DNA from 4 places in the Halopseudomonas sp. 4NH20-0008 genome. Region 4 is predicted to be linked to each of the others. Evidence: predicted binding sites of a transcription regulator. Region 4 holds the regulator's gene; each other region holds the start of a gene.

Region 1 (4,985 bases), on a different contig from region 4:
CAACGTTGGCAGTTGGGTGAAATCGGCTTTCACAAATCTCGGGTCAATCCATTGTTGACGCGCTGGTGGTCTGCGTTGACCGTGCCCGACGGCGCGCGTGTCTTGGTCCCCCTGTGTGGCAAAAGCATCGATATGCTCTGGTTTCTGCAACAGGGCTACGCGGTCTGTGGTGTGGAACTGTCACGCGCGGCACTGGATGCCTTTGAGGCTGAACAGGGCCTGCAATTGCATTGGCGAGAGCGTTATGACTTTCAGGTTGGAGAGCAGCAGGGGCTAAAGCTCTATTGCGGTGATTTCTTTGCCCTGCAGCGACGGGATCTGGACGGGGTGGTTGCGGTTTATGATCGCGCCGCGTTGATTGCCCTGCCGGTCGAACTGCGCCGGGATTATGCCGCCCATCTGCGCGCGCAGCTGCCGACCGGCTGGCGTATGCTGTTGATCACCCTGGATTATGATCAGGCACAGCGGCCGGGGCCGCCTTTCAGTGTGCCTGACGATGAAGTTCACCGACTCTTCGCCGGTTGCCAAATCAGTCTGCTCGACGAGCAGGATGTCCTAGATGATCATCAGGTCTTCAAGGCGCAGGGCATGACCGCCTTGAGCGAACGGGTCTATCTGATCCAGTCACCGAGCTGACATGACGGCGATCCTGACACTGCTGATCAAGTTGCTGCCGCTGTACCTGACGGTGGCGCTGGGCTGGCTGGCAGGGCGTTTTCTTCAGGCCAGCGGCAAACACATTGCCGGCATCATGATGTACATCATTACCCCGACGGTGGTGTTTGCCGGGGTATTGAACGCGCCGCTGAGTCCTCCGGTACTGCTGTTGCCCCTGTTGGTATTCAGTTTTTGCACGCTGGTGGCGCTGGTGCATCTGTGGCTGGCTCGTCGCTGGATTGGCGATGCCAGCGCCAACCTTATCCCGCTCTCGGTGGGGACCGGTAATACCGGCTACTTCGGCATTCCCCTGGCTTTGTTGCTGTTCGGTGAGCAAGGCCTGAGCCTGTATATTGTTTGTATGCTGGGTACAACCTTGTTCGAGAACAGTGTCGGTTTTTATCTGGCGGCGCGCGGCCGATTCGGTGTGCGCGATTGCCTGGTCAAGGTTGTCCGGCTGCCCTCACTGTATGCCTTCGTGCTGGCGGTCCTGCTCAATCAGGCCGAGATCGCTATGCCAACAGTATTCCTGCCGCTATTCGATAATATGCGTGGCGCCTACAGTATTCTGGGGATGATGATCATCGGCATGGGTATCCTCAGTTTACGCGGTTTGGCCGGAAACCTGCGCTTTACCGCCTTGGCTTTCTTCGGGAAATTTGTCAGTTGGCCGTTGCTGGCGCTGCTGTTCTGGTGGCTCGACAGCCAGTTTTTACATTGGTATGGATTGCCGGTTTATCAGGCCATTTTTCTTATCTCGATTACCCCTATCGCCGCCAATACCGTGGTTATCGCGACGCTACTGGATAGCTCGCCGCGGCAGGTTGCCGGTACTGCGCTACTCAGCACGGTGCTGGCGCTTGTTTATGTTCCTCTGATGGCCGTTCTTGTGCTCTCAAGCCTGCGGTGACAGTCTTTCTGAAAGAACTGGATATCTAAGCTAATCTTTTGACACTGGGTGCCGATAAAGCCAACAGTGGTGACTATTTTGTCGGTTTGGCTAGGTATTTATATCTTGTTCCTGCAGCCAGACTTTGTTTATTGGGGAGACGCCAGATGTTCAGCCTTTTTAGAAACATGGGATTTCGTTGGAAGTTGACGCTGCCGCTGTTGGTAGTCGCAGCACTTTTCCTAGCCCTTGCTTTCACAGCCTTTTGGGCTGTTACGAGTCTGGATCAAAGGCTCAAGCGGATGACGGAAGAGCTGTTACCGCAAAGTTCGACTTTGTTGGAGGCTGACCGTGACTTGTATCAGGCGCTGACCGCAGAGCGCAGCATGTTGGCGAATGACAGCGGCCAGACCGCTGCTGAAAGGCTGTCTGAGCATGACGACAATCTTAAGCAAGCATCGGATCGGGTGATGGTTTTTGTTCGTGCCACCCAATCACCAGCCGGCCAGCGTCTTGGTACTGATTTTCAAGCCGCTTTTGGAACATGGAAACAAACCACTGATCAGATCGTTCGACTGGCTGGCAGTGGGGATCCCGCTGATCTTGAGGAAGCCAACGAGCTGAGCTATGGGCGAGGTTATCAACAGTTTCTAGCAGCACGTGAGCTGATTGACCAGATGACCCAGTTGGTTGACGAGGAGGCTGCTAGCGAAACAGTTCTGGCCGATGCTGTGGCCAGCAAGAGTAATTCCCTCGTATTGATGGTGGTCATAGTCGGGCTGATTCTGTGCTTGCTTATTATTGTGGTTTTTCCTGGATTGATCATCAAGCCCTTGCAGGACGTGCTTGCGCGCATCCGCGATATTGCCGATGGCGAGGGCGATTTGACCAAGCGCATCAATGTAGTCTCCGAGGATGAACTGGGCCAGCTCGGACTGGCCTTCAATCAGTTCCTGCAGCAACTTCAGTCGATTATCCAGCAGGTGGCTGATTCCACTTTGCAGGTGGCCTCGGCATCCGAACAGATGAGCACCATTGCCGCCAGCCAGGATCGACTGGTGAATGAGCAGTACCATGCCATTGACCAGGTCAGCACCGCTGCAACAGAAATGAGTGCGGCCATTCACGAAGTGGCCGACAACGCCACCAGTACCGCCGACGCCGCCAGTGCCGCCGACCGTCAGGGTCATGCTGCAGCTGAAGTGGTCGGGCAGACCATGAACGCCCTCCGCCGGTTGGCTGCTGATGTGGAAGAAGCGGCAGGGGTGATCAACCACCTGGAAGCGGACAGTGACAAGATCGGCGGCGTGCTGAGCGTCATTCAGGCCATTGCCGAGCAGACCAACCTGCTGGCGCTGAATGCCGCCATCGAGGCTGCCCGTGCCGGGGAGCAGGGTCGCGGCTTTGCCGTGGTTGCTGATGAGGTGCGCGCGCTGGCTGCGCGGACCCAGGATTCGACCCGGGATATCCAGCAGATGATCCAGAGCCTGCAGTCCGGCAGCGCCCAGGCCGTCAGTGTCATGCAGCGTGGTGCAGCCCTGGCTGCACAGAGTGTCGAGCAGGCAGCAGGCGCCGAGCAGTCACTGAATGAAACCTCGCAGTCGGTGGTGCGAATCAATGACATGGCTGCGCAGATTGCCGCTGCCTGTGAAGAGCAGAGCAAAACCACCGAAGAGATTGCGCGCAATATCAGTGGCATACGCGATCTGTCGAACCAGGCTGCGCAAAGTTCCGAGGAAAGTCGCCAGGCCAGCGATTCCATGGCACGTCTGGCGTCGGCGCTGCAGCAACAGGTGGGGCGCTTCCGGACCTGATCAGAACCTACAGCGCAAAAGCGGTTGTATCCTGCAACCAAGCCGTTACAATAGCGCGGCCCGCCCAGTGCGGGTTCGTTATGGTGGCCCCGTCGGTCCCCTCGCAACGATCAGCCGCGAACCTGGTCAGGCCCGGAAGGGAGCAGCCACAGCGGTTATATCGTGTGCCGGGGTGTGGCTGGCGGGGCTGCCACCCATAACGCTCTGGTCCCCCCTCCCTTGCGACACCCTGCTGATTGATACCCCGGTATTGCGCTGCTCAATCCTGTGCCTGAAGTCTTGCCTTGTCGAACTGTCAGGGGGTAGAAAGTGGCATACCCAGTATTGAGCAAAGCCCATGAGTACTCCTTTGAATCTGATTATCGACAAGCGCTTTTGTGGGCCGCCGGCCAGCGGTAATGGTGGCTATGTGGCCGGTTGTCTGGCGTCCATGATTGAGGGCAACAGTCAGGTTACGCTGCACGCCCCGCCGCCCCTGGATACGCCGATGCAACTGCACACGACGGACAGTGGCGCTGAGTTATGGCTGGATGAGCAGCGGATTGGCAGTGCCGTTCCCTGCCACTTTGAACTCGATGTGCCGCCGATGCCTGACCTTGAACAGGTTGCCGCGGCGGAGCCACACTACGCTGGCTTCAGCATGCACAATCTGCCTGGTTGCTTTGTCTGCGGTCCGGATCGCAGGCCGGGCGACGGCTTGCGGATATTTGCCGGTCCGCTGGCTGAGGGGCTGGTGGCCACCCGCTGGCAGGCCCCGGCCGACCTGGCTGACGAGCGCGGCAATCTGCTCAAACCCTTTGTCTGGGCGGCGCTGGACTGCCCAGGCTACTTTGCCGTCAACGCGCAATCAGGGCCGGCATTGCTCGGTCGTTTCGCCGTTGAGCAGCATGCCCCGGTGCCGGTTGCCGAGCCGCTGCTGGTCATGGGCTGGGCGCTGACGCACGACGGACGCAAGCATCAGGCGGGTACCGCCATCTACCATACTGACGGTCGCTTGCTGGCCAAGGGCCTGGCAACCTGGATCAGTCTCAGCCGGGCATGAGGCCCCGGCCTGACTGCCAGGGTACAAGGTGTTCAACGGTGGCTTTGCGTCTCGCAATGTCGGTCGGCATTGGGTACAGTAGCCGCTTCATGAACGACCGATGTGGATAAGCCCCCGCCCATGAGTTATCAGGTTCTTGCCCGTAAATGGCGTCCGCGCCTGTTCCGCGAAATGGTCGGCCAGACTCACGTCTTGCAGGCGCTGATCAACGCCCTGGATCACAATCGTCTGCACCACGCCTACCTGTTCACCGGTACCCGCGGCGTCGGCAAGACCACCATTGCGCGCATTCTGGCCAAGTGCCTGAACTGCGAGACCGGCATCAGCTCCGAGCCCTGTGGCGTCTGTTCAGCCTGCAAGGAAATTGATGAGGGGCGTTTTGTTGACCTGATCGAGGTCGACGCCGCCAGCCGTACCAAGGTCGAAGATACCCGTGAACTGCTGGATAACGTGCAATATGCGCCGTCCCGTGGACGCTTCAAGGTCTATCTGATCGACGAAGTGCACATGCTGTCCAGTCACAGCTTCAACGCGCTGCTCAAGACCCTTGAGGAGCCACCTGAGCACGTCAAGTTCCTGCTGG
Region 2 (4,985 bases), on a different contig from region 4:
CCATGGCTGCTCCGGGAGCAGTGGATAAAGGTCAGTTACCGGTCCGTCTAGCTGCGACCCGACAACAGCTCGATTCGATAACCATCTGGATCTTCAACAAAGGCAAGAATACTGGAACCGTGCTTCATTGGCCCGGCCTCTCGTACCACCTTGCCACCCGAGGCCTTTATTTGCTCGCAGGCCTTGTACACATCCTGGACCTCAATGGCGATGTGGCCATAGGCGGTACCCAACTCATAGTCATGCGTATCCCAGTTGTAGGTCAACTCCAATACGGCATTATCAATCTCATTGCCATAACCAACAAAGGCCAGGGTAAAGCGGCCCTCGGGATAATCCTTGCGGCGCAACAGGGTCATACCCAGCACGTCGGTGTAAAAAGCAACCGATGCGTCCAGATCAGTGACGCGGAGCATGGTGTGAAGAATACGCATAGTGGCAACCTTCGGTTGAGCTGCAAGCTGCAAGCTGCAAGCTGCAAGCTGCAAGCTGCAAGCTGCAACGATTTTGGTTTCAGAGCCTGCCTGTCAAGCTTTTTTATCAGGCAGGCTCACAAACTATCAGAGCCCTCGGGCAGCTTATCGCTTAAAGCTTGAGGCTTGAAGCTAGGCTTCAAAGAAGCCTACGCCCCTTGCTTGCTGCAATCCGCATGCGCAGCGCATTGAGCTTGATAAAGCCAGCGGCGTCAGCCTGGTTGTAGGCACCAGCGTCGTCTTCAAAGGTGGCAATGGCGGCATCAAACAGCGAGTCATCAGACTTGCGGCCAACCACGATGACGTTGCCCTTGTACAGTTTCAGACGAACCACGCCGTTTACACTGGCCTGCGAGGCATCGATCATCTGTTGCATCATCAGACGCTCCGGGCTCCACCAGAAACCGTTGTAGATCAGTTCGGCATACTTGGGCATCAGGCTGTCTTTCAGGTGCGCGACTTCACGGTCTAGGGTGATGGACTCGATGGCGCGATGACCCTTGAGCATGATGGTGCCGCCGGGGGTTTCGTAGCAGCCGCGGGACTTCATGCCGACAAAGCGGTTCTCGACGATATCCAGACGTCCGATACCGTTTTCACCACCAATGCGGTTCAACTCGGCCAGCACGGAAGCCGGGGACATGTCCTTGCCATCAATGGCAACGATATCGCCTTGACGATAAGTCAGTTCGATATAAGTCGGGGTATCCGGCGCCGTCTCTGGGGAGCGGGTCCAGCGCCACATGTCTTCTTCGTGTTCAGTCCAGGTGTCTTCCAGCACGCCACCTTCATAGGAGATGTGCAGCAGGTTGGCGTCCATGGAGTAAGGCGATTTTTTCTTGCCGTGGCGCTCGATCGGGATGTCGTGATGGGCGGCGTAATCCATCAGCTTCTCGCGTGACAGGAGATCCCATTCGCGCCAGGGCGCAATCACCTTGACGCCTGGTTTCAGAGCATAAGCACCCAATTCAAAACGCACCTGGTCGTTACCCTTGCCAGTAGCGCCATGGGAGATGGCGTCAGCACCGGTTTCGTTGGCAATCTCGATCAAGCGCTTGGCAATCAACGGACGGGCAATGGAGGTACCCAGCAGGTACTCGCCTTCATACACGGTGTTGGCACGGAACATGGGGAACACGAAGTCGCGGACAAACTCTTCACGCAGATCGTCGATGTAGATTTCCTTGACGCCCATGGCTTGAGCCTTGGCGCGAGCCGGTTCAACCTCTTCACCCTGGCCAAGGTCAGCCGTGAAGGTCACGACTTCGCAGTTGTAGGTTTCTTGCAGCCACTTGAGGATCACCGACGTATCCAGACCACCGGAGTAGGCCAGGACAACTTTTTTCACATCAGACATTACGCGCTCCCTTGAAGATTGATCAGCGCCGGGCAACAGGCGCCGGACAAGGGACTATTCTAGCGTCCAGACATGAGGATTCACAGGGGCGCGTGGTGCATTGGTTAGCGAGAGCCAAAGGCGAAGGCTTCAGCGCTTCTCAAGGGTCAGACTAACTCGGCGATTCTGGGCTCGACCCTCGGCATTGCGGTTGTTGGCAACCGGATAGCGCTCGCCATGAAAGCGGATGGTAAACAGATCCTCGCTGACGCCCTCAGCCATCAAATAATCGCGTACAGCCAAGGCGCGTTGGCGCGACAACTCACGATTTTCCAGACGATCACCAACGTTGTCTGAATGCCCGTCGAGCTGAATTCCGGTGATGTCGCTATCAGCCTGCACATAGGCCAACACCACGTCCAGCAGTTCACGGCTTTGCGCAACCAAGGTAGTACCGCCCTCGGCAAAACTGATCACCGAGCTGGCAACCTGATCGTAATTCAGCGGCAGCAATCCACTGCTGCAGGTCTGAAATTCGTCCCAGGCCTTGCTGTAGCCAACACTGGATACAACGACCTTGACCGGTTCAGTTGCATTGGCCCAGGCGGCGCGAAGAATGGTTGGATGCAAGCCTTCAGCCAGGCCAGCCAGCATCTGCGCCGCCTGTTGCTGAGGTACCCGCAGCGGCACGCGGCCATCGCTGATGATCGCCTGCCCGAGAGCGCGGGCGCGTCGGTTGGGTCGCCATGGCGGCACATCGTTATACAGTTGCGCAGGACCCGGACGCATCAAATTACTCCAGGCTTCCAGGTGGAAAACCGGCCGCTCACCGGCGCGACGAACAAACACGGCCTGACCATAACCACTGACTGGCTGGGCCAGGCGACACTCGAACTGATCGCCCTCCACCAGCCACTGCACGTCTTCCATGCGCGTCTGGAAGGTCATGGCCTGGACTGGCAGGGCCAACAGCAACAATGTCGGTATGAGGGCTCGAGCCACGTTTGTCTCCGCCGTGAATAAATTACTTGTGTGATGTCATCGGCCGCCGGACGCAAAACTTTACCCTCTCCAGTGTGTGAAATGCGGGTTGATTCCGGTAGCATGACACCATTGATACTGTCTGGAATCACCCTGATGACTGATCGCCTTACCCTGACCCGGCCCGACGACTGGCATATCCACCTGCGTGACGGCGATGTACTCAAGCACACCGTGGCAGATGTGGCCCGTAGCTTTGCCCGTGCGATCGTCATGCCCAATCTGGTGCCACCGGTGCGCGACGGTCAGCAGGCTGATGACTACAAGGCACGCATTCTTGCTGCGCGCCCAGCCAACTCGGACTTCAACCCGCTGATGGTGCTGTATCTGACCGACCAAACCAGCCCCGAGACCATTCGCCAGGCTGCGCGTTCGGGTCAGGCGGTAGCAGCCAAACTCTATCCGGCCGGCGCAACAACCAATTCGCAATCCGGTGTCACCGCACTGGAGAACATCTACCCGGCGCTGGAAGCCATGGCCGAGGTCGGCATGTTGCTGCTGGTACATGGCGAAGTGACCCATGCCGAAGTCGATATCTTTGACCGTGAAAAAGCCTTTATCGACCAGCAACTGGTGGGACTGATCCAGCGCTTTCCGACACTGAAGGTCGTGTTTGAGCACATTACCACCGCCGATGCCGTGGATTTTGTGCGCTCTGCATCAGACCGTGTGGGCGCAACCATCACCGCCCACCACCTGATGTACAACCGCAATCACATGCTGGTCGGCGGCGTTCGTCCGCACCTTTTCTGCCTGCCGATTCTCAAGCGCCAACGCCACCAACAGGCACTCTGTGATGCAGTGGAATCCGGATCATCGGCGTTTTTCCTGGGTACCGACTCGGCCCCCCATGCCCGACATGCCAAGGAAGCGGCCTGCGGTTGTGCCGGCTGCTATTCGGCGCATGCCGCCATTGAGCTGTACGCCGAAGTCTTTGAGGACCTGGGCGTTCTCGACAAGCTCGAAGCCTTTGCCAGCTTCCACGGCCCTGACTTTTATGGCTTGCCGCGCAACACTGACAGCATCACGCTGCTGCGTGACAGCTGGACGGCACCCGCCACCCTGCCCTTCGGTGACCAGTTGGTTGTGCCGTTGCGCGCCGGTGAATCCATCCGCTGGCGTCTTGCCTGATAGCCCCACCTGACTAAGGATCGCCCGTGAGCGAGTTCGAGTTCGATAACGAAGAGCAACAGGAACCCAGCAGCAAAGGTCTCAAGCCACCCATGGCCTACCGCTTTCGCGGTTTTCTGCCGGTAGTGGTGGACGTCGAGACCGGCGGTTTCAACTCGGCTACAGATGCCCTGCTGGAAATCGCTGCGACGACCATTGAAATGGATGAAGAAGGCATGATCTATCCTGATCAAACGCACTTTTTTCGCGTCGAGCCTTTCCCTGGAGCGAACGTCGAGGCTGCCGCGCTGGAGTTTACCGGCATCAAGCTGGACCATCCGCTGCGTATGGCCGTCAGTGAAGAGCATGCATTGGGTGAAATCTTCAGGCACGTGCGCAAGGCGGTGAAATCGGCTGGCTGCAATCGCGCGGTGCTGGTCGGTCACAATGCTTTTTTTGATCTCGGTTTTCTGAATGCCGCCGTCGAGCGCTGCGAGATCAAACGCAACCCTTTCCACCCATTTTCCTGTTTCGATACGGCTACCCTGGCCGGCCTGGTCTATGGGCAAACCGTACTGGCCAAGGCCTGCTCTGCAGCTGATATCGACTTTGACGGCCGCGAGGCACACTCGGCGCGCTACGACACGGAAAAAACCGCCGAACTGTTCTGCGGCATCGTCAACCGCTGGCGGGAAATGGGTGGCTGGCCACCCGCCTGATCTTGGTGAACAAGACCCGTCCGCGCTCCTCCCCCACGCAAACCCTGTCACATTCAGCCACCTCGAGTGGCTTAATAACTTGCCTGTCTCAAGCAGGCTGGTTATTTTCAGTAGGAATGAAATTCTCCACTACACTTAAGTGCATGTTTCCAATACGGCAAGCGCCGATAATCAACATTGGTTCCTTGAGAAATCGACACACCGTGCCGGCTTCCTCCTCAGACAATCCATAAACAGGAGTCTTCCCATGAAACGTCAATCCCTCGCCCTTATGTTTTCGGCGGCCCTGGGCTGCGCCGCTCTCAC
Region 3 (4,985 bases), on a different contig from region 4:
GGGCTACTGGAAACGACCGGATGCCACAGCCGAGGCGATGACAGCCGATGGTTTTCTGCGTACCGGTGATGTCGGTTACATGGATGAAGAGGGCTGGGTTTACATTGTCGACCGTACCAAGGACATGATTCTGTGCAGCGGCTATAACGTCTATCCACGGGTGATTGAGGAGGCTATCTACGAGCATCCTGCGGTTGAGGAAGTGTCCGTCATTGGTATTGATGATGCCTATCGCGGCCAGGCGCCCAAGGCCTTTATCAAGCTCAAGGCCGGTGCTGAGCCCTTCGATTTTGTTACCCTGCAGGCCTTTCTCGAATCGCGTCTGGGTAAGCATGAGCGGCTGGCTGGCATGGAAATTCGAGACGCGCTGCCGAAAACCCCCGTGGGCAAATTGTCGAAAAAGGAACTGGTCGAAGAGGAGCGTCAGCGCGCCCGAGCCTGAGTGCTGACGCTACCAGGCCACGCCCCTGCTGAGATGCCAGCAGGGGCTTAGTCGTCAGGCAGAGAGTCGGGTCGTCAACTGACTGAGCTCGCCAGACAGACCGTGCAAGGTCGTACTGGCCTGGGACGTGCGATCCACATCCGCCTGGTTGGCCGCAGCAATCTGGGTGATCTCGGTGATATTGCGGGTGATATCTTCGGCAACGCTGGTCTGCTCCTCGGCGGCCGTGGCGATCTGCTGGTTCATGTCGCGGATCGACTCTACCGCGAGGGTGATCTGCCGAAGCCGTTCGCCCGCCAGATTGACCTGCTGCATGCCTTCGGTACTGCTGACCTGGCCGCTTTCGATGGCTTTGACGGCCTCAATGGAGCCCTGCTGCACGCTGTGAATGATCTGCTGGATTTCTGCGGTTGAGTCACTGGTGCGTTTCGCCAGGGTACGCACTTCGTCTGCGACCACGGCAAACCCGCGGCCCGCCTCGCCTGCCCGGGCAGCCTCTATGGCCGCATTCAGGGCCAGCAGGTTGGTTTGCTCGGCGATGCTTTGAATCACCTCCAGGACCTTGCCAATTCGGTGGCTGTCGCCCTCCAGCCGCTGAATCACATCGGTGGTGCGTTCAATTTCTCCGAGCATACGATGCATGGCGCTGATGGTCGTCTCCATGACCAGCTCACCTTGTTGCGCATTCTCATCAGCCTGGTTGGCGGCCTGGGCCGCCTCGGCTGCATGTCGGGCGACTTCGGCCGCTGTGGCTGACATTTCCTGCATGGCTGTTGCGACCTGATCGGTGCGGTTGAACTGATCCCGGCTGCCAGCCGCCATACGGGTGGCGATGGTGTTCAGCTCACCGCTGGCGCGGTCAAGCTCTTCAGTACTGAGTTGCAGGCGACTGAAGGTATCGGCAAGAAAACCGCGCAACTGATTGGCGGCAGTGGCCAGCGTACCTAGCTCGTCGCGCCGCTGGCTGACAAAGGGTTGACCAATCCGGCCCTGGCTAAGTTGTTCAATCTGGCGGATCAACCGGGTAATAGGGTTGACCAGACGACGGTTGACCAGCCATGAACTGATCAGGCCAACGAAGACGGCGGCGCCAATCAGGATGCCCAGGCCAATCCAGAATGCGCGTTTTGCCCCGCGGCTAACCAGCTCGGCCTGTTGCTCCGCCTGGCTGGCCAGATCGACCACCAGGGCTTGCAACTGGTCGCTGGTGGCCCTGTCGATGCCGCGTACGCCGCGATCACCCGCGGCGGGATCCGAGCCCGCCGCGATAAAGCTTTGCAGGCCCTGACGGTAACCCTCACCCAGGCGCCGGTGCTCGTCTTGCAGCGCGGTAATGCGCTGGCGCATGTCGGTATCACTGGTCATGGCGCCGGCGCGGCTAAGCAGCGCCTGAACACTTTGCTCCTGCTCCTGAAATTGCTTCCAGTAGCGGTCACGATCTTCAGTACTGCCGCCACGCAGCAGCACATTTTTCCATTCCTGTACCTGGCTCTTGAAGGCAACATTGGTTTCGTTGATCAGCATCGACGAGGCCAACGGGCCGTCCAGCAGCGCCTGGTAGGTGCGCAATCCGCCACTGAGGGACAGCAGGCTTAACAGCGAGATAAGCAACATCAACGCCAGGCTGGCGCCGAGCAAAGTCAGGGTTTGGGCTCGCAGGGACGAACTGAGCATGGTGAGCTCCTGGCGAATAAAATGCGTTAGCTATAGAGTGTCGGCAAACTGCACATTTACTTGATGGCTGTGGTTGTATTCAGGCTCCATACTTCATAATAGACACCCCTCAACAAAGGAACGGACAAAATGCTACTCGCGTTGGCTGCGGTGATTGGTGGTTTGATTTTATTGGTCTGGAGTGCTGACAAGTTTGTTGATGGCGCATCGGCCACGGCGACCCACGCCGGTATGCCGCCCCTGCTGATTGGCATGCTGATCATCGGCTTTGGTACCTCGGCGCCGGAAATGGTGGTATCCGCTCTGGCTGCGTCCCAGGGCAATCCGGGTCTTGCCCTGGGTAACGCCTACGGCTCCAACATCACCAACATCGCACTGATTATCGGTCTGGTGGCGATCATCAGCCCGATCAATGTGCATTCGCAGGTGGTACGCAAGGAATTGCCCATTCTTCTGGCAATTACCCTGTTGGCAGGTTACCAGTTGATTGATGGTGAGCTGAGTCGGAACGACGCCTGGGTTTTGCTGGGTGCGTTTTTCCTGTTGATGGGCTGGTCTATTGTCGAGGGCATGCGCGGGCGCGGCGATGCCATGGGTGACAACCTGGCCGCTGATCTGAAGGATAAAGCCATGCCGCTTGGCAAGGCGCTGTTCTGGTTGGTTCTCGGGCTGATTCTGTTGGTCGTCAGTTCGCGGGTTCTGGTCTGGGGGGCGGTGTATATTGCCCAGAGCCTGGGGGTCAGTGATCTGGTCATTGGCTTGACCGTGGTGGCGGTGGGGACCTCGCTCCCGGAGCTGGCCTCTGCACTGGCGGCTATACGCAAGAATGAGCATGACCTGGCCCTGGGTAACGTGATCGGCTCCGGGTTGTTCAATACCCTGGCGGTGGTCGGTATAGCCGCAGGCATCATGCCGTTGTCCGTTGACAGCGTGGTGCTGTACCGTGATTGGCTGCTGATGTTCGTTCTGACGCTGGCCATGCTGTTGATGGGCTTGAGCTACGGCAAGCATCAGGGTCGGATCAACAGGCTTGAGGGCGGGGCTTTGCTCGGTGTTTACGTCAGTTACACCAGTTATCTGGCCTGGACAATCATGTCGGCATGAGTACTCAACGAGGATGTCCTGCAGTTCTGATTGGAGCAGCGGGGCCCTCGACGTGTATCATGACGACTTACTTCAAGAGCAATACACCTGACCATGACTGACGCCGCTTCTTCGTACCCGCAACACAAACCTCGCCCGATGGTGGATATGCTGGTCAGTATTCTGATCCCCTCCGTCATTCTGATGAAGTTCAGTGGCGAACAGCATCTTGGTGCCACGTTGGCGCTGGTCGTGGCACTGGCCTTTCCACTGGGCTGGGGTCTGTTCGAGCTGGGTCGTTATCGCAAATTCAATTTCATTGCCTTGCTGGGTGTGGTCAGTGTGTTCCTGACCGGCGGCATAGGTTTGCTGAAGCTTGACCCGCAGTGGCTGGCGGTCAAGGAGGCGGCCGTACCGGGCGTCATTGGTTTGGCTGTATTGATCTCGACACGGACCCGCTATCCGTTGATCCGTACCCTGCTGTACAACAAGAAGGTGCTGAATGTCGACCTGATCCATGAGCGTTTGGCCGAGCGCGGATTGCTGGGGATCTTTGACCTGCGGCTGCTCAAGGCCACCTACTTTCTGGCCGGGACCTTTTTCTTTTCGTCGGTCATGAACTTTATCCTGGCCAAATGGATTGTCGTCAGTCCATCCGGCACCCAGGCCTTCAACGAAGAATTGGGGCGCATGACCCTGGTCAGCTACCCGATGATTGCCATCCCCTCGATGATCATGATGATGCTGATCCTCTTCTACCTCTGGCGCACCATCCATGGTCTGACCGGGTTGAAGATGGAGGAGATAGTCGCGGTGCAGGCAGCGGAAAAGCAGCCTTAAGCCGCAAGCCGCAAGCCGCAAGCTACAAGCAAACCAAGGTATTTCGCTTTAAGGTTTTACTTGTGGCTTGCCGCTTGAAGCTTGCAGCTGTTTCACAGCGCGTCCAACGCCTTGCGCAGACTCCCCACCGTTCGCTCGATATTGTGCAGCTTGTCGAGGCCGAACAGGCCGATGCGGAAGGTCTTGAAGCTGGCCGGCTCGTCACACATCAGCGGGACGCCAGCAGCCGTTTGCAGGCCCAGGGCGCCGAAGGCCTTGCCGTTCTGAATGCTGTCGTCCGTGGTGTAGCTGACGACCACGCCAGGCGCCTCGAAACCTTCAGCGGCGACGCTGGCAAAGCCTTTCTCCTTGAGCAGACTCCGCACCGCACTGCCCAGCGCCAGTTGCTCCTGCTTGACCTTGTCGAAGCCGTAGTCGCGGGTTTCCAGCATGGTGTCACGGAACTGCATCAGTGCATCCGTGGGCATGGTGGCATGGTAGGCATGGCCGCCATTCTCGTAGGCCTGCATGATCTGCAGCCATTTCTTCAAATCGCAGGCAAAGCTGTTGCTGCTGGTCTGCGCCAGACGTTCCAGCGCCCGGTCGCTGAACATCACCAGCGCGCTGCAGGGTGAGGCGCTCCAGCCCTTCTGCGGGGCGCTGATCAGCAGGTCGATGCCGCAGGCCTGCATGTCGACCCAGACCGTACCTGAGGCGATGCAGTCCAGCACAAAGAGGCCACCTACCTCGTGAACGGCGTCGGCTACGGCGCGCAGATAGTGGTCCGGCAGCATGATGCCAGCGGAGGTCTCCACGTGGGGCGCGAACACCAGAGACGGCTTGCTGCGGCGAATCTCGGCGACCACCTCATCAATGGGCGGCGGGGTGAACGGCGATTGCGCGGAGCTGCCGGTCTGGCGTGCCTTGAGGACGGTTTCTGCACTGGGCAGGCGGCCCATCTCGAAGA
Region 4 (4,985 bases):
CACGGTAGCCAGCATGTGGCCCTGGTTACCATGGATACCTACCGAATTGGTGCCCACGAACAACTGCGTACCCTGGGTCGGATTCTGAATGTGCCGGTGCGGGTGGTGGACGAGCAGAACAGCCTGGCTGATGTGCTGCGCGAATTTTCCGGTAAGCGCTTGGTGTTGGTGGATACTGCAGGCCTGCAAGCTCAGGACCCGCATCTGCACAGCCAGCTCAGTGAATTGGCTGCGCTGGGCCAAAAGGTCAGCAAGTTGCTGGTTTTGGCTGCCACAAGTCAATACCAGGTTCTGAAAGCCGCCTATCATACATATAAGCGCTGTGGTCTTGACGCTTGCGTATTGACCAAGGTGGATGAGGCGGCAACACTGGGCGAGGCATTGGGGCTGGCTATGCAGCAGGGTTTGCCGGTAGCCTATCTGGCAGATGGCCAGCGTATCCCTGATGATATCGCCTGTGGCGTTGGTCATCAGTTGGTCAGTCGGGCCGTTACCCTGGCTGGAAACGAGCCACCGGCCGATCAGGACATGGCAGACGTGTTTGCCGGTATACTCCATAATCAGCGTGCAAGCTGATTCACAAACGATAATAAGGTAATCAACGCAGATGGGTAGCAAACATCCGGTTCAGGTTATCGCAGTTACCGGCGGCAAAGGTGGCATCGGCAAGACCAACGTCTCGGTCAACCTGGGTCTGGCCTTGGCCGAGCTGGGGCGTCGCGTTGTGTTGCTGGATGCCGACCTTGGCCTGGCCAATGTTGATGTGCTGCTGGGTATCAAGCCCAAAGCCACCTTGGCCGACGTGCTCGAAGGCACCTGTGAACTGCGTGATGTGATGATCACTGGCCCGGGCGGGATGCGTATTGTTCCGGCGGCCTCCGGTGCCGCCACCATGGTCAACCTCAACCCCCAGCAGCATGCGGGCCTGATTCAGGCATTCAGTGATATTGGTGACAATATCGATGTGCTGATTGTCGATACGGCCGCAGGCATTGGCGACTCGGTGGTCAGTTTCGTCCGTGCTGCCCAGGAAGTGCTGGTGGTGGTATGCGATGAGCCCACCTCGATTACCGATGCCTATGCGCTGATCAAGCTGCTCAATCGGGATTATGGCATGACCCGTTTCCGGGTTTTGGCTAACATGGTGCATACACCGCAGGAAGGTCGCACAGTCTTTGCTAAACTGACCAAGGTAACTGACCGATTTCTGGATGTGGCGCTGCAGTATGTGGGTGCCGTGCCCTACGACGAGAATGTTCGCAAGGCCGTACAAAAACAGCGGGCTGTGTATGAAGCCTTCCCGCGTAGCAAGGCGTCCATGGCTATTCGAGCCATAGCCCAGAAAGTCGATGCGTGGCCTTTGCCGGCCAACCCACGCGGGCATCTGGAGTTTTTTGTCGAACGCCTTGTCCAGCAGACAGGAACGGGCCTATGACGCAGGCCGCAGCCGGGGTAAGCATGTATACACGCGCACAATGTTCATCTGAACATCAGGACCAGCTGGTTGCCCAGTTTGCCCCCCTGGTGAAGCGTATTGCCTACCATCTGCTGGGCCGCCTGCCTGCTAGTGTGCAAGTTGATGATCTGATTCAGGCTGGCATGATTGGCCTGCTGGAAGCTTCGCGAAAATTCGATAATGGCAAGGGTGCCAGTTTTGAAACCTATGCCGGCATCCGCATTCGTGGTGCCATGCTTGACGAGGTGCGCAAGGGTGACTGGGCGCCCCGTTCGGTTCATCGTAACACCCGCATGGTGTCTGACGCGGTCAGAGCGGTCGAGTCGCGCCTGGGACGGGATGCTAAAGATCACGAGATTGCGGCCGAACTTGAGATGAGCCTTGAAGATTATTATGCGATTCTCAACGATACTGCCGGCAGCAAGTTGTTCAGCTTTGACGACCTGCTCGAGAGCGGCGCTCGTGCCGATGCTCACAGTGATGAAGAACCTTTTCAAGGCATGCAGGACGAGCGTTTCAGAGCGGCTTTGGTTGAGGCGATAGAAGGTTTGCCAGAACGCGAAAGGCTGCTGCTGTCGCTGTACTATGAGGAAGAGTTGAATCTCAAGGAGATTGGCGCGGTATTGGGCGTCAGCGAGTCAAGAGTCAGCCAGTTGCACAGCCAATGTGCCGCCAGGCTGCGTTCAAGACTGTCAGGATGGCATAACGATTGATTTTGTTGCCAGCATCCGGACAATGCCCGGTTGGCCTGGAAAATAAGCATTGCATGTCAGATGGGGCAGCGCCGCGCTGCCGCTGCGGTTACACTGGCATCAGCGGGATCTGAAGGCTTGTTTGGCCAGTAGGTTAACGGGGTGTGTGACAGCACTCTTCCTGGTGTGTACGGAGGTCGACTTGGACAAGAACATGAAAATCCTCATCGTGGATGATTTCTCGACGATGAGACGCATTATCAAGAACCTGCTGCGGGATCTTGGCTTCACCAATACCGCCGAGGCTGATGACGGCAATACCGCATTGCCGATGTTGCAGAGCGGCAGTTTCGACTTCCTGGTTACTGACTGGAACATGCCGGGCATGAGCGGCATTGACCTGTTGCGCGCTGTGCGTGCCGACGAACGTCTGAAGCATTTGCCTGTTCTCATGGTGACGGCTGAGGCCAAGCGCGATCAGATCATTGAAGCGGCTCAGGCCGGAGTCAATGGCTACGTGGTCAAACCTTTTACCGCCCAGGCGTTGAAAGAAAAGATCGAAAAGATTTTTGAGCGCGTCCAGGCCAAATGACAACACACCGGGGTACAGGTTATGGCACTAAGTAAGGATCCCGGCCAGGCAACCGCTCAGGAATTTGAACATTCCCTGAAAGACAACGCGCGGCAACTGGTCGATTATCTGGAGCAAGGTCATTATGGTGAGGCCATTCTGGTCATTCATGCCATCAACCAGGCACGTGATCGCGGTCTCTACCATGAGGTCGGACAACTGACCCGCGCATTGCACAACGCCATTGTCAATTTTCAGATCGATACCACCCACGCACTGGGCGACGAAAACGAAACCTCCAAGATTTCTGATGCATCAGACCGCCTTGATTATGTGGTGCAGCTGACCGACAAGGCCGCCAATCGCACTATGGATCTGGTGGAAAGCAGTGCCCCCATCGTTTCGGCCCTGGGCCAGGAAGCCAGCGTGCTGCGTGCTGACTGGGAGCGCCTGCAGCGCCGTGAAATGGCCGCGGGCGAATTCCGTGATCTGTACCGTCGTATCGGTGAGTTCCTTGAGAAAACCGAAACCTCGAGCACTGAAGTCAGCGCACAACTCAACGATATTCTGATGGCGCAGGATTACCAGGACCTTACAGGCCAGGTGATCAAACGTGTTATTACCTTGGTCCATGATGTTGAAGAAAGTCTGGTGAACCTGGTTCGCATGGCGGGACATGTGGACCGCATGGCCGGGATTGCTCATGCCGAAGAGCCGGTCGAAGCGAAAAAAACTTCACCCAGGGGTGAAGGTCCGCAGATTCATGCCGATACAAGAGAAGACGTAGTATCCGGACAGGACGAAGTGGACGATCTTCTCTCCAGTCTGGGCTTCTAACAACAAGCGCGACCCGGGAGTGGATGCATGAGTTTTGATGCGGATGAGGAAATTCTTCAAGACTTTCTGGTAGAAGCCGGCGAGATTCTCGAGCTGTTGTCTGAACAGCTGGTCGAGCTGGAGAATCGTCCCGATGACATGAATCTGCTCAACGCTATTTTTCGCGGCTTCCACACGGTAAAAGGCGGAGCAGGATTCCTGCAGCTGGATGCCCTGGTTGGTTGCTGCCATATAGCCGAAAACGTTTTCGATATTCTGCGCAAGGGTGAGCGCAAAGTCGATTCAGAGCTGATGGATGTCGTCCTTCAGGCCCTCGACAGTGTTAATGAAATGTTCAGCCAGGTGCGCGAGGGTGAAGAGCCCCGTCCTGCAGACCCCGCTTTGCTTGAAGCACTTGCTCGCCTTGCCCACCCTGCATCCGATGACCCTGCGCCGGCCGATCCAGTCGCCCAACCAACCGCAAGTGCAGTTGCGAACCCGTCAGACCAGCCCGTTGCCGAGGGTGATATCACCGATGACGAGTTCGAGAAGTTACTCGATGCCCTGCATGGATCCGAGAACGAGTCAGCCGCACCCGCGACGGCGGGCAGCGATGACGAGATTACCGATGACGAGTTTGAGGCGCTGCTGGACCAGTTGCATGGAACCACTGCAGTCGAGTCAGTCGTTGCTGAACCTGCTCCCGAGCGCGTCAGCGATGAAATTAATGACGATGAATTCGAGGCCCTGCTGGATCAACTGCATGGCAAGGGCGCTGCGCCCGGCTTGAAAGCCGATGAGGCACCCTCTGCGCCATCAGATCCGGCGATCAATAGCGATGATGCGCATATAACCGATGATGAGTTTGAAGCCCTGCTGGACCAGCTGCATGGTTCAGGAAAGGCTCCAGGCAAGGACAGCAGCCCTGCTGCTGTAACCTCTGGTACTAAGCCCGCAGTGGCTGACGCCAAGCCCAAAGCGCCTGAAAAAGCCAAGCCCAAAGCCGCTCCTGAACCCAGCCAAAAAGCCCTTGCCGTTCCTGACCCGGCCACTGCGCCTGGCGGACTCGAGGCCGCCGCGCCCGAAACCACCGTACGTGTGGATACCGCTCGGTTGGACGAGATCATGAACATGGTGGGCGAGCTGGTGCTGGTGCGCAATCGTCTGGTACGCCTTGGTCTGAGCAGCGGAGATGAAGAGCTGAACAAGGCCGTTGGCAATCTGGACGTGGTGACTGCGGATCTGCAGTCCTCGGTAATGAAGACCCGCATGCAGCCAATCAAGAAGGTCTTCGGACGCTTTCCACGTGTCGTCCGGGACCTGGCCCGCAACCTCAGAAAGGAAATCAATCTCGAACTGATCGGCGAAGAAACCGACTTGGACAAGAATCTGGTTGAAGCCCTGGCCGATCCCCTTGTCCACCTTGTACGCAACTCGGTCGATCACGGTA

What was found. Region 4 encodes FliA, which starts transcription of late flagellar genes. Its sites were predicted from a motif close to CTAAAGTTTNNNNNNNNNNNGCCGNTAA; they were not measured.
Region 1: AC27HQ_RS07900 (methyl-accepting chemotaxis protein) is a predicted target of FliA. The motif match lies at 1,598-1,625, and genes of this name have one in related genera.
Region 2: AC27HQ_RS09555 (flagellar protein MotY) is a predicted target of FliA. The motif match lies at 2,848-2,875, and genes of this name have one in related genera.
Region 3: AC27HQ_RS06780 (methyl-accepting chemotaxis protein) is a predicted target of FliA. The motif match lies at 2,154-2,181, and genes of this name have one in related genera.

Annotation. Positions count from the first base shown of each region.
Region 1 covers NZ_BAAJMD010000006.1:113,386-118,370, reverse strand. Annotated here, with positions in the region: gene AC27HQ_RS07910 (thiopurine S-methyltransferase) at 1-636, shown strand, start outside; gene AC27HQ_RS07905 (AEC family transporter) at 638-1,567, shown strand; gene AC27HQ_RS07900 (methyl-accepting chemotaxis protein) at 1,714-3,360, shown strand; RNA gene ffs (signal recognition particle sRNA small type) at 3,451-3,547, shown strand; gene AC27HQ_RS07890 (hypothetical protein) at 3,698-4,402, shown strand; gene dnaX (DNA polymerase III subunit gamma/tau) at 4,523-4,985, shown strand, end outside.
Region 2 covers NZ_BAAJMD010000008.1:17,470-22,454, forward strand. Annotated here, with positions in the region: gene AC27HQ_RS09540 (hypothetical protein) at 1-4, opposite strand, end outside; gene gloA (lactoylglutathione lyase) at 48-434, opposite strand; gene AC27HQ_RS09550 (argininosuccinate synthase) at 613-1,866, opposite strand; gene AC27HQ_RS09555 (flagellar protein MotY) at 1,960-2,811, opposite strand; gene pyrC (dihydroorotase) at 2,947-3,981, shown strand; gene rnt (ribonuclease T) at 4,008-4,679, shown strand; gene AC27HQ_RS09570 (TAXI family TRAP transporter solute-binding subunit) at 4,927-4,985, shown strand, end outside.
Region 3 covers NZ_BAAJMD010000005.1:71,667-76,651, forward strand. Annotated here, with positions in the region: gene AC27HQ_RS06775 (AMP-binding protein) at 1-442, shown strand, start outside; gene AC27HQ_RS06780 (methyl-accepting chemotaxis protein) at 497-2,116, opposite strand; gene AC27HQ_RS06785 (calcium/sodium antiporter) at 2,246-3,220, shown strand; gene AC27HQ_RS06790 (VC0807 family protein) at 3,314-4,039, shown strand; gene AC27HQ_RS06795 (aminotransferase class V-fold PLP-dependent enzyme) at 4,132-4,985, opposite strand, start outside.
Region 4 covers NZ_BAAJMD010000012.1:51,008-55,992, reverse strand. Annotated here, with positions in the region: gene flhF (flagellar biosynthesis GTPase FlhF) at 1-576, shown strand, start outside; gene fleN (flagellar synthesis regulator FleN) at 608-1,435, shown strand; gene AC27HQ_RS12745 (RNA polymerase sigma factor FliA) at 1,432-2,169, shown strand; gene AC27HQ_RS12740 (chemotaxis response regulator CheY) at 2,363-2,740, shown strand; gene AC27HQ_RS12735 (protein phosphatase CheZ) at 2,762-3,556, shown strand; gene AC27HQ_RS12730 (chemotaxis protein CheA) at 3,584-4,985, shown strand, end outside.